2 regions of the Cupriavidus sp. HMR-1 genome follow, and region 2 is predicted to be linked to the other one. Evidence: riboswitches for the same ligand, from Rfam matches in the RefSeq annotation. Region 2 holds a riboswitch; the other holds the start of a gene.
The links. Region 2 has a riboswitch for glycine ahead of D769_RS26700 (D-amino acid dehydrogenase). Riboswitches for the same ligand answer to the same signal wherever they lie in the genome.
Positions count from the first base shown of each region.

Region 1: another riboswitch for glycine. It lies ahead of gcvT (glycine cleavage system aminomethyltransferase GcvT); the one in region 2 lies ahead of D769_RS26700 (D-amino acid dehydrogenase).

Region 1 covers NZ_ANKP01000131.1:11,289-15,836, reverse strand. Annotated here, with positions in the region: gene D769_RS17160 (UvrD-helicase domain-containing protein) at 1-1,323, opposite strand, end outside; gene D769_RS17155 (glycine zipper 2TM domain-containing protein) at 1,616-1,837, shown strand; glycine riboswitch at 1,992-2,079, shown strand; glycine riboswitch at 2,101-2,220, shown strand; gene gcvT (glycine cleavage system aminomethyltransferase GcvT) at 2,328-3,455, shown strand; gene gcvH (glycine cleavage system protein GcvH) at 3,560-3,940, shown strand; gene gcvP (aminomethyl-transferring glycine dehydrogenase) at 4,026-4,548, shown strand, end outside.
Region 2 covers NZ_ANKP01000250.1:2,426-6,973, forward strand. Annotated here, with positions in the region: gene D769_RS26690 (amidohydrolase family protein) at 1-535, shown strand, start outside; tRNA gene D769_RS26695 (tRNA-Leu) at 643-729, shown strand; gene D769_RS26700 (D-amino acid dehydrogenase) at 947-2,215, opposite strand; glycine riboswitch at 2,389-2,488, opposite strand; gene D769_RS26705 (cytochrome b/b6 domain-containing protein) at 2,523-3,077, opposite strand; gene D769_RS26710 (PepSY domain-containing protein) at 3,080-3,346, opposite strand; gene D769_RS26715 (DUF190 domain-containing protein) at 3,555-3,878, shown strand; gene D769_RS26720 (PLP-dependent aminotransferase family protein) at 3,888-4,548, opposite strand, start outside.

The sequences.
Region 1 (4,548 bases), on a different contig from region 2:
TACCTTGGCCTGGCCCGCGAACGTGCCGAGCACTTCGAGCGTGGTGTTGCCTACGCCACGACGCGGCGTGGTGATCGCGCGGATGAATGCGGGATCGTCGTCGGGGTTGGCGATCAGGCGCAGGTAGGCGCAGATGTCCTTGATTTCGGCCTTGTCGAAGAAGCTCTGGCCGCCGGAGAGCACATACGGAATGCGCTCGCGGCGCAGGATCTGTTCGAACAGCCGGGCCTGGTGATTGCCGCGATAGAGGATTGCGTAGTCACGGAACTGCGCGCGCCGCTCGAACTTGTGCGCGGACAGCCGGAATACCACTGACTCTGCCTCGTGCTCCTCGTCGTTCATCGGGTGGATCGCGATCGGATCGCCCATGCCGTGTTCCGACCACAGCTTCTTGTCGAACAGCTTCGGGTTGTTGGCGATCACCGCGTTGGCGGCTTCCAGAATCCGCACGGTCGAACGGTAGTTCTGTTCGAGCTTGACCACCTTCAGACTCGGGAAATCGGACTGCAGCAGGCGCAGGTTGTCGAGCGTGGCGCCACGCCAGCCATAGATCGCCTGATCGTCATCACCCACTGCGGTGAATGCCGGCGCGCGCAGATGCGACCCACCGGCCAGCAGCTTGAGCAACTGGTACTGGCACGCGTTGGTGTCCTGGTACTCGTCGACGAGGAAGTAACGCAGGCGGTTCTGCCACTTCAGTTGCACGGCTTCGTCGCGCGCGAACAGTTCGGCGGGCAGGCGGATCAGGTCGTCGAAGTCCACCGCCTGGTAAGCGTGCAGCGTGGCCACGTAATTGCGATACACCATCGCGGCCTGGTGCTCGTCGGCATCGCTCGCCTGCGCAAGTGCCGTCTCCGGATCGATCATGCCGTTTTTCCACAGCGAGATCGTGCTCTGCACGCTGCGGATCAGCTTCTTGTCCGTGGTGCCAAGCTGCTCCTGCACCAGACCGAAGCAGTCATCGGAATCCATGATGGAGAACTGCGGCTTCAGGCCAAGGTGCTCGGCTTCCATGCGCAGGATCTGCACGCCGAGCGAATGGAACGTGCAGACCGTGAGCTGTTTGAGCGGAATCCGCTTGCCCTCGCGCGTGGTCTTGCCCTCCATCAGCTTGCCGATGCGCTCCTGCATCTCCTTGGCCGCCTTGTTGGTGAACGTGACGGCGGCGATGTGGCGCGGCTCGAACCCCTTGTCCTCGATCAGGTGCGCGATCTTCTGCGTGATCACGCGCGTCTTGCCCGATCCGGCACCCGCCAGGACGAGGCATGGCCCGTCGAGATAGCGAACGGCTTCGGATTGCGCGGAATTGAGCCCGTGGGACATGTGATCTTTGATGAGGATTGGCCAGGATCGGCCGAAAAGGCGCGGATGAAGCACACCGGAGCCGGTGCGCCAAAGCTGGCGATGTTAACACGTGCCTCGTGTCACGCGCCTCGTGTCTGGTCGCACCCTGCACGTGTGTCGGAGACCGTCCTACGGCAAGCGTTTCGAGCCCGTAACAATCGTAAGCCGCGGGCACCCGGGCACGGCATCGGCCTCTCACTTTTCACAGCGTGCCGGTATGGCTGGCGCGCGTGGCAGTACCGCATGTCGACAACAAAGCACTGGAGGCCATATGACTACGTTCCGCACGATTTCGAAGCTCACACTGATTGGTGTCACGCTTGCTGCCTTTGGCGGCTGCGCCGACATGACGCCGAAGCAGCGCAACACGGCGATCGGCGCGGGCGTCGGTGCCGTGGGTGGCGCCGTACTGACCGAAGGCAGCCCGCTGGGCACGCTCGGCGGCGCCGCCGTGGGTGGCGTGATCGGTAACGTCACGACCAAGGGTCACTAAGGGTTGTCCCAGGGCCGCTCATCAAGGGCCTGTTACCGGGCGCGATGACGGCCACTGACAGGTTGGCGAGGGCCGCCCGCAACGGGCGACCACGCACGGGACCGGGCCTGCCGCACGAGGTTTGACAAAGGCAGACCGGTCCCGTACATTCACGCGCATCCGGCCGGGAGAGCGCGCAGCGATTGCGCCGCCGAAGGGGTATCACCCGAAAACTCTCAGGCACCATGGACTGGCTGGATCGGCATGCAACATGCACACAATGCATGCCGCACTCTGGAGAGCGACATCCGCTATTGCAAGGCAATGGTGAGCATGTCCACCGAAGGGGCGCACGAAGCACCACGCTTCGTAATCTCTCAGGTATCGAGGACAGAGGGGTCATCCGCGGCAGCGGACTGGTAGCGCATTGGCGCGACCGGACGCTGCGGCGGATGACCCTTTTTTCGTTTTCGAACCACGGTTTTCGAACCGAGCGCCCCCAAGGACATCCATGACGCTCCAGGCCACGCCCCTCAACGCCATCCACCGCGCCCTCGGCGCCCGCATGGTCGACTTCGGCGGTTGGGACATGCCCGTCAACTACGGCTCCCAGATCGAGGAACACAACGCGGTACGCGCCGACGCCGGCATGTTCGACGTCTCCCACATGTGCGTGGTGGACCTGAGCGGCACCCACACGCGCGCCTTCCTGCGCGGCCTGCTGGCCAACAACATCGACAAGCTGCAAACGCCGGGCAAGGCGCTCTATTCGTGCATGCTCGACGAGAAAGGCGGCGTCATCGACGACCTGATCGTCTACTTCTTTGCCGAGGACCGGTTCCGCCTGGTGGTCAACGCCAGCACGGCCATCGGCGACATCGAATGGATCCAGTCCCGCAACACGGCCACCGGCAGCGGCGTGACGATCACCCCGCGCCGTGGCGACCTGGCCCCGGCCGGCGTGAGCAAGCTGGCCATTGTTGCAGTGCAGGGTCCGAACGCACGCCAGAAGGTGTACGACGCATTCCCGTCGACCCAGCCCGCCGACGCGCTCAAGCCTTTCAACGCGGTGGTGGTGCACGACGCCGAGATGGGTGAACTGATGGTGGCCCGTACCGGCTACACCGGTGAAGATGGCTTCGAACTCGTTGTGCCGGCAGAGAACGTCGCGGGCATCTGGGAAAAGCTGTCCGCCTCGGGCGTGCGTCCCGCCGGACTCGGCGCGCGCGACACGCTGCGGCTGGAAGCCGGCATGAACCTGTACGGCCAGGACATGGATATCCACACCTCGCCGCTCGATGCGGGACTGTCGTGGACCGTCGACCTGCAAAGCGAGCGCAACTTCATCGGCAAGTCGGCGCTGCTGGCCAGTGGCCAGCAAAAGACCTTCGCCGGCCTGATCCTGCGAGACAAGGGTGGCGTGCTGCGCGCGCACCAGAAAGTCATCACCCCGGCCGGCGACGGCGAAATCACCAGCGGCACGTTCAGCCCGTCGCTGGCGCAATCGATCGCCTTTGCCCGCCTTCCCCGCGACATTGCCCCCGGCACCGAGGTGCAGGTGGAGATTCGCGACCGCAAACTGACCGCGACTGTGGTTAAACTGCCGTTTGTGCGCAATGGCAAGGCACTCGTGAGCTGAGGCATCGCCCGGCTTCACACCAACGGTCGCCCTTACATCCCCCCGGCGGGCCAGCCAGGGGGGATGCCTGAAACAAGAAACACACTGCATTCCGGAGAACCTCAATGAATTTCCCCGCTGACCTGAAGTACACCGAGTCGCACGAATGGGTGCGCGTCGAGTCCGACGGCACGCTGACGATCGGCATCACCGATCACGCGCAGGACGCGCTCGGCGACATCGTCTTCCTGGAACTGCCCGAAGTGGGCAAGTCGGTCGGCGCCGGTGACGCGCTTGCCGTGGTGGAATCGGTAAAGGCCGCCTCCGACATCTACGCCCCGGTGGCTGGCGAAGTGATCGCCGTGAACGAAGCCGCCTCGGCCTCGCCGGAATCGGTCAACGCCAATGCGTTCGACGCCTGGCTGTTCAAGCTGAAGCCGGCCAACAGCGACGACGTGAACGGCCTGATGAGTGCCGACGCCTACAAGGCCAGCGTCGGCGCCTGAGCCCCGACACCCTGACTGATTCGATGCCGCAAACGCGGCGGCCAGGCTGACCACCTGCCGCCGCGCCCCCACGAGATTCCTTGCCATGAACGCCCCGCTCCCCATGAACGCTGCCGCCCAAGGTGCCCGGCCCACGCTGGCCGAACTGGAGGCGCGCGACGCCTTCGCCGCCCGTCATATCGGCCCCGATTCCGCCGAACAGCAACACATGCTCAAGGTGCTCGGTTTCGAGAGCCGCGCCGCGCTGATCGACGCCGTGGTGCCCGCCGCGATCCGCCGCCGTGACGGCATGTCGCTGGGCGAATTCACCGCACCGCTGACCGAGGAGGCCGCGCTCGGCCGCCTGCGCGCGCTGGCGGGCAAGAACCGCGTGCTCAAGAGCTTCGTTGGCCAGGGCTACTACAACACGCTCACGCCGGGCGTCATCCTGCGCAACATCTTCGAGAACCCGGCGTGGTACACCGCGTACACGCCGTACCAGCCCGAAATCTCGCAAGGCCGTCTGGAAGCGATGCTGAACTTCCAGCAGATGATCACCGATCTGACCGGCCTGGATATCGCCAACGCGTCGATGCTCGACGAAGGCACCGCTGCCGCCGAGGCGATGA
Region 2 (4,548 bases):
GGACAACTACTACGTCTCCAAGCTGCTGCCGCTGATGCGAGAGGCCGGCGTATCGGCCATCGCCAATCCGCTGATCAACATCACGCTGCAGGGGCGGCACGATACCTATCCCAAGCGGCGCGGCATGACGCGCGTGCCCGAGATGCTTGCCGCCGGCATTCCTGTGGCCTTCGGTCACGACTGTGTGATGGACCCCTGGTACAGCCTTGGCTCGGGCGACATGCTCGAGGTGGCCCACATGGGTCTGCATGTCGCGCAGATGACGGGGCTGGACGCCATGCGCGCGTGTTTCACCGCTGTGACAGAAACGCCGGCACGTATCCTGGGTCTCGAAGGCTATGGGATTTCGCCGGGCTGCCGCGCCGATCTGGTGCTGCTGCAGGCGCGGGACCCGGTGGAGGCGCTCCGCCTGCGCGCGACCCGGCTGGTGGTGATGCGGGCAGGGAAAGTCGTTGCCCGCACGACGCCGGCCACCGCAATGCTGGCGCTCGAGGGGCGACCGGCCAAAGTCGACTTCCAGCTACACCGGGCATGACGGTATGGAGAGTTTTTTGAAGAATCGATGAATTTTGTGTTGACAGAGATGGTCTTGCTCAGCATAATCTCTTTCTTCGCATCGCAGCAGCAATGCAGCGAAACGAAGCCCAGATGGCGGAATTGGTAGACGCACTAGGTTCAGGTCCTAGCGGTGGCAACACTGTGGAGGTTCGAGTCCTCTTCTGGGCACCAAATTCAGAAAAGCCCCGCGCAAGCGGGGCTTTTTTCGTTTCTCCGCCCGGAAAGAAAGGCCCTTGAGGGCCTTTCGCGAGGACGAGAAAAGGTTGCGCTTGCAAGCGCAACCCGGGGTCGCGCATGGGTGACCGAGTCCTCTTCTGGGCACCAGATTCGAAAAGCCCCGCGCAAGCGGGGCTTTTTTCGTTTCTACGCCCGGAAAGAAAGGCTTCCCTCAGCCGTTGCCCACCACCAATCCGCCAACGCCCACGCGCCCTTGCTGCTCCGTAGCGGCGTGGCGCACGACATCCCCCACCATCTCGGCCGTCACGGCGGACAGCGTCCAGCCCAGATGCCCATGCCCTGTGTTGTAGAACACGTTAGCGGCATGGCCCCGACCGACGCGCGGCATCATGTTTGGCATCATCGGTCGCAACCCCGCCCAGGGCACCACGCTGCGGGTGCTGACGCCGGGGAAGCAAGCATGGACCCAGTCGATCAGCGGACGGATGCGATCGGCGCGGATGTCGCGGTCGACGCCATTGAACTCTGCGGTGCCGGCTATGCGGAATCGGTCCACGCCCAGACGGCTGGTGACAAGCTTGGTTTCGTCGTCGAGCAGGCTGACCGTGGGCGCCGAGGCCTGGCTTTCGGCGTCGTTGAGGTTGACCGTGATCGAATAGCCCTTGACCGGGTAGATGTTCACGCGGTCTCCGAGTTGGCGCGCGAATTCGCGGCTGGCAACGCCGGCGCAGACGACCACGGCGTCGAATTCGCGTGATGTCGTCTGGCCATCGTCAGCCGAGACGATCGTTACTCGCCGGCCGCTGGTCGACACGGCGCTCACGTCCTGGTTGTAGAGCATCTGCACGCCCAGTCTGCGCGCCGCCGCAGCGATACCGGTGGTGAACTTGTGGATGTCGCCGGTAGAGTCGCTTTCGGTGTAGTAGCCGCCGTAGTACTCGCCTGCCAGCGTCGGCTCGATGCTTCGCATCTCGTCCGGGGTCACTGCGCGCCGTTCGAGTCCGCCTTCGGTGAGCAGCTTCGAGACTTGCCCTGCGTGATCGAAGCCCGCCTTGTCCCGATAGATATGCAGGATGCCGCGCCGCTTGAGGTCGAAGTCGATGCCCTCCGCCTCCGCCCACGCAAACAGGTGCTGGCGCGCGGCAATGGCAAGCCGCGTGGTCTCCACCGTGTTGCGGCGGTAATGCGGGATCGATGCGATGAACTCGGCGAACCAGCTCAGCTTGTGCCAGGTCGGACGCGGATTGACGAGCAGCGGCGCGTCATTGCGCAGCATCCACTTCAGGCCCTTGGCCAGCGTGGACCAGTGCGTCCAGACTTCCGCGTTGGAGGCGGAGAGCTGTCCGCCGTTGGCGAACGAGGTTTCCATGGCCGCATAGCGGTGCCGTTCGAACAGGGTGACGGAGAACCCGCGTTTGGCCAGGGCGTAGGCCGTCGTGGCGCCGGTGATGCCGCCGCCGATCACTGCAATGGATTTCATGTCGAAGGTCTTTCAGGACGTCGTGGGATGGCAGTCCGCCGCGCACCATGCGCGGTTGCGGACGCCCCCTCTGTCCTTGACCTGAGAGATTCGCGGCACACGAACAATACGCGTGCCGCTTGCTCCTTCGGTACCGCCGGCTGACGTGCAAGCCGGGGTTCTTCAGAGTTCAATGGCGGGTACCGGTCCTTTTGCCTGAGAGTTTCCGGGGCGGTTGCTCCTTCGGCGCTGTGTCGGCCGGGCGGCTGGCACAGACTCTCCCGATACACGCGGGGTAAAACGATGGCAACTATGCCATATAAATCCGCTAGCGGTGCGGATCACCTGGCTTGCGCCCCGTGATCATGGCAGCGACGAGGTTCTCGCGGCCCTTGATGCTCATGACGATGGCCGCGGCCACATGCAGGATCACCAGCGCCAGCAGCCCGTTCGCCAGCCAGCGATGGATGTCGACTGGCAAATCCTCGCCCCAGAACGCATCGAGACGCGAGATCCAGCCGGTGACCGCCAGCGCCAGGATCAGCGCCCACATGGCCAGCATGGCGACGGCGCCCAGCGGCGTATGGCTGACATACCGCGGCGCGCGGCCGGCGACCAGTGCCTTGCCATAAGCCAGCATGGCGGACGGACGTGGCAGCCATGTGCGGAAACGCGCAGGCTGGCTGCCGATGAAGCCCCACAAGACCCGGAACAGCACCAGCCCCGCGGCGATGTAGCCGAGGGTCCGGTGCACCTTGTCTCCGGAGTCCTGGACGAGGTCAAAGCAGACGATGGCCGCCACGCTCCAGTGCGTGAAGCGCACGACCACGTCCCAGACGCGAATCGTGTCGGGGGCGTTCGTCCGGTCCGCGGGCGCCGACATGCTTAGCTGCCGATTTCCGATTTGACGATTTCAAGCGTCTTGGTGTCGAAGTAGATCTCGGCCTTCTTGCCATCCTTGGTCGTGCCGTAGATCTCGTAGCAATTGCCGTCCACCTTGAACTTCTTGATGTTGTAGCCCTGTTCCTGGATCTTGGCCTTGGCATCGGCTTCCGGCATCCATTCGGATTTCGGGTGCTTGGCGCAGTTGGCGCCGGCGAAAGCGGCGGTCGAGAACACTCCGGCAACGAGGAAAGCGGCAATCTTCTGCATGAACTTCTCCGGCAATGAGCCCCGCAAGGGGCGATGGCGGCATCCTAACTCAGAATGAGAGCCATTCTCAACACTGGGTTTCCCAGGGGGTGTCGGGCGCTCGCGGCCCAGCGGCTGGTCTTGGACCATTGCAGTCACCTGGCATACGATGAAACTGCCACGTGGGGGGCTCCAGCTTCTGGCCAATCCGGACCCGCAGGGAGATGTCATGCAGGGCTATCAACTCACCTTCTACACCCAGGAAGGTCGGCGCTATCACGGCAAGCAGCTATCGCACTGGCTGATGCAGGTGATGCGGGAGATGCAGATTCGCGGCGCCACGCACACGGTGGCGGCGGAGGGAATCGGGCACGACCATCGCTTCCACTCCTGGCACTTCATTGAACTTGCCGATCGGCCGGAAGAGGTGACTGTGGTTGCCACGGTCGAAGAGGTGGAGGCGCTGCTGGAGCGCCTGCGTCACGAAGACATCCGCCTGTTCTATGCGAAGACGCCGGTCGAGTTCGGCTTCGTCGGCACGCTCGATATCTGAGCGCCTGGCTCAGGCCGGATTGATGACGGATACCCCGGCACGCGCCGCGGCCCGGGCAAGCCGCGCCACGCCTTCCTCGATCTGCGCCGGATCGGCGCCCACGAACGACAGCCGGAACGCGGGGCGCGCGCGACGCTCTGCATAAAAGCCGGCACCCGGCACGAACAGCACTTTCTCTGCGATGGCATGGGGCAGCAGCGCCGCCGCGTCGTCGATGCCATCCACGGATACCCACAGGAACATGCCACCGGCGGGATCCGCAAACCGGATGCGCGTGCCGAACGCCTGGCGCAACGCCGTCGTCAGCCGATCGCGCTTGTCGCGGTAGACCGCCACTTCCCGCCCGACCTGCGCGGGCAGGTTTCCGGCCTGAAGGTAGTGCGCGGCGGTCAGTTGCAGCCATGGCGGCGTGCACAGGTCCGACACCTGCTTGGCGATCACCGCGCGGCGCACGATCTCCGGCGCGGCCACCATCCAGCCCAGCCGCAGTCCTGGCGCCAGCGTCTTCGACAGGCTCGCGAGATGCACGAGCCACGGGCGCGCGCCGGGTACCTGATTGCAAAGCGCGAGCAGCGACGGCGGCGGCGGACCGTCGAAGCACAGCGCGCCGTAAGGATCGTCCTCGACCAGCACGATCCCGTGCTGTGCCACCAGTTCCAGCAATTGAAGC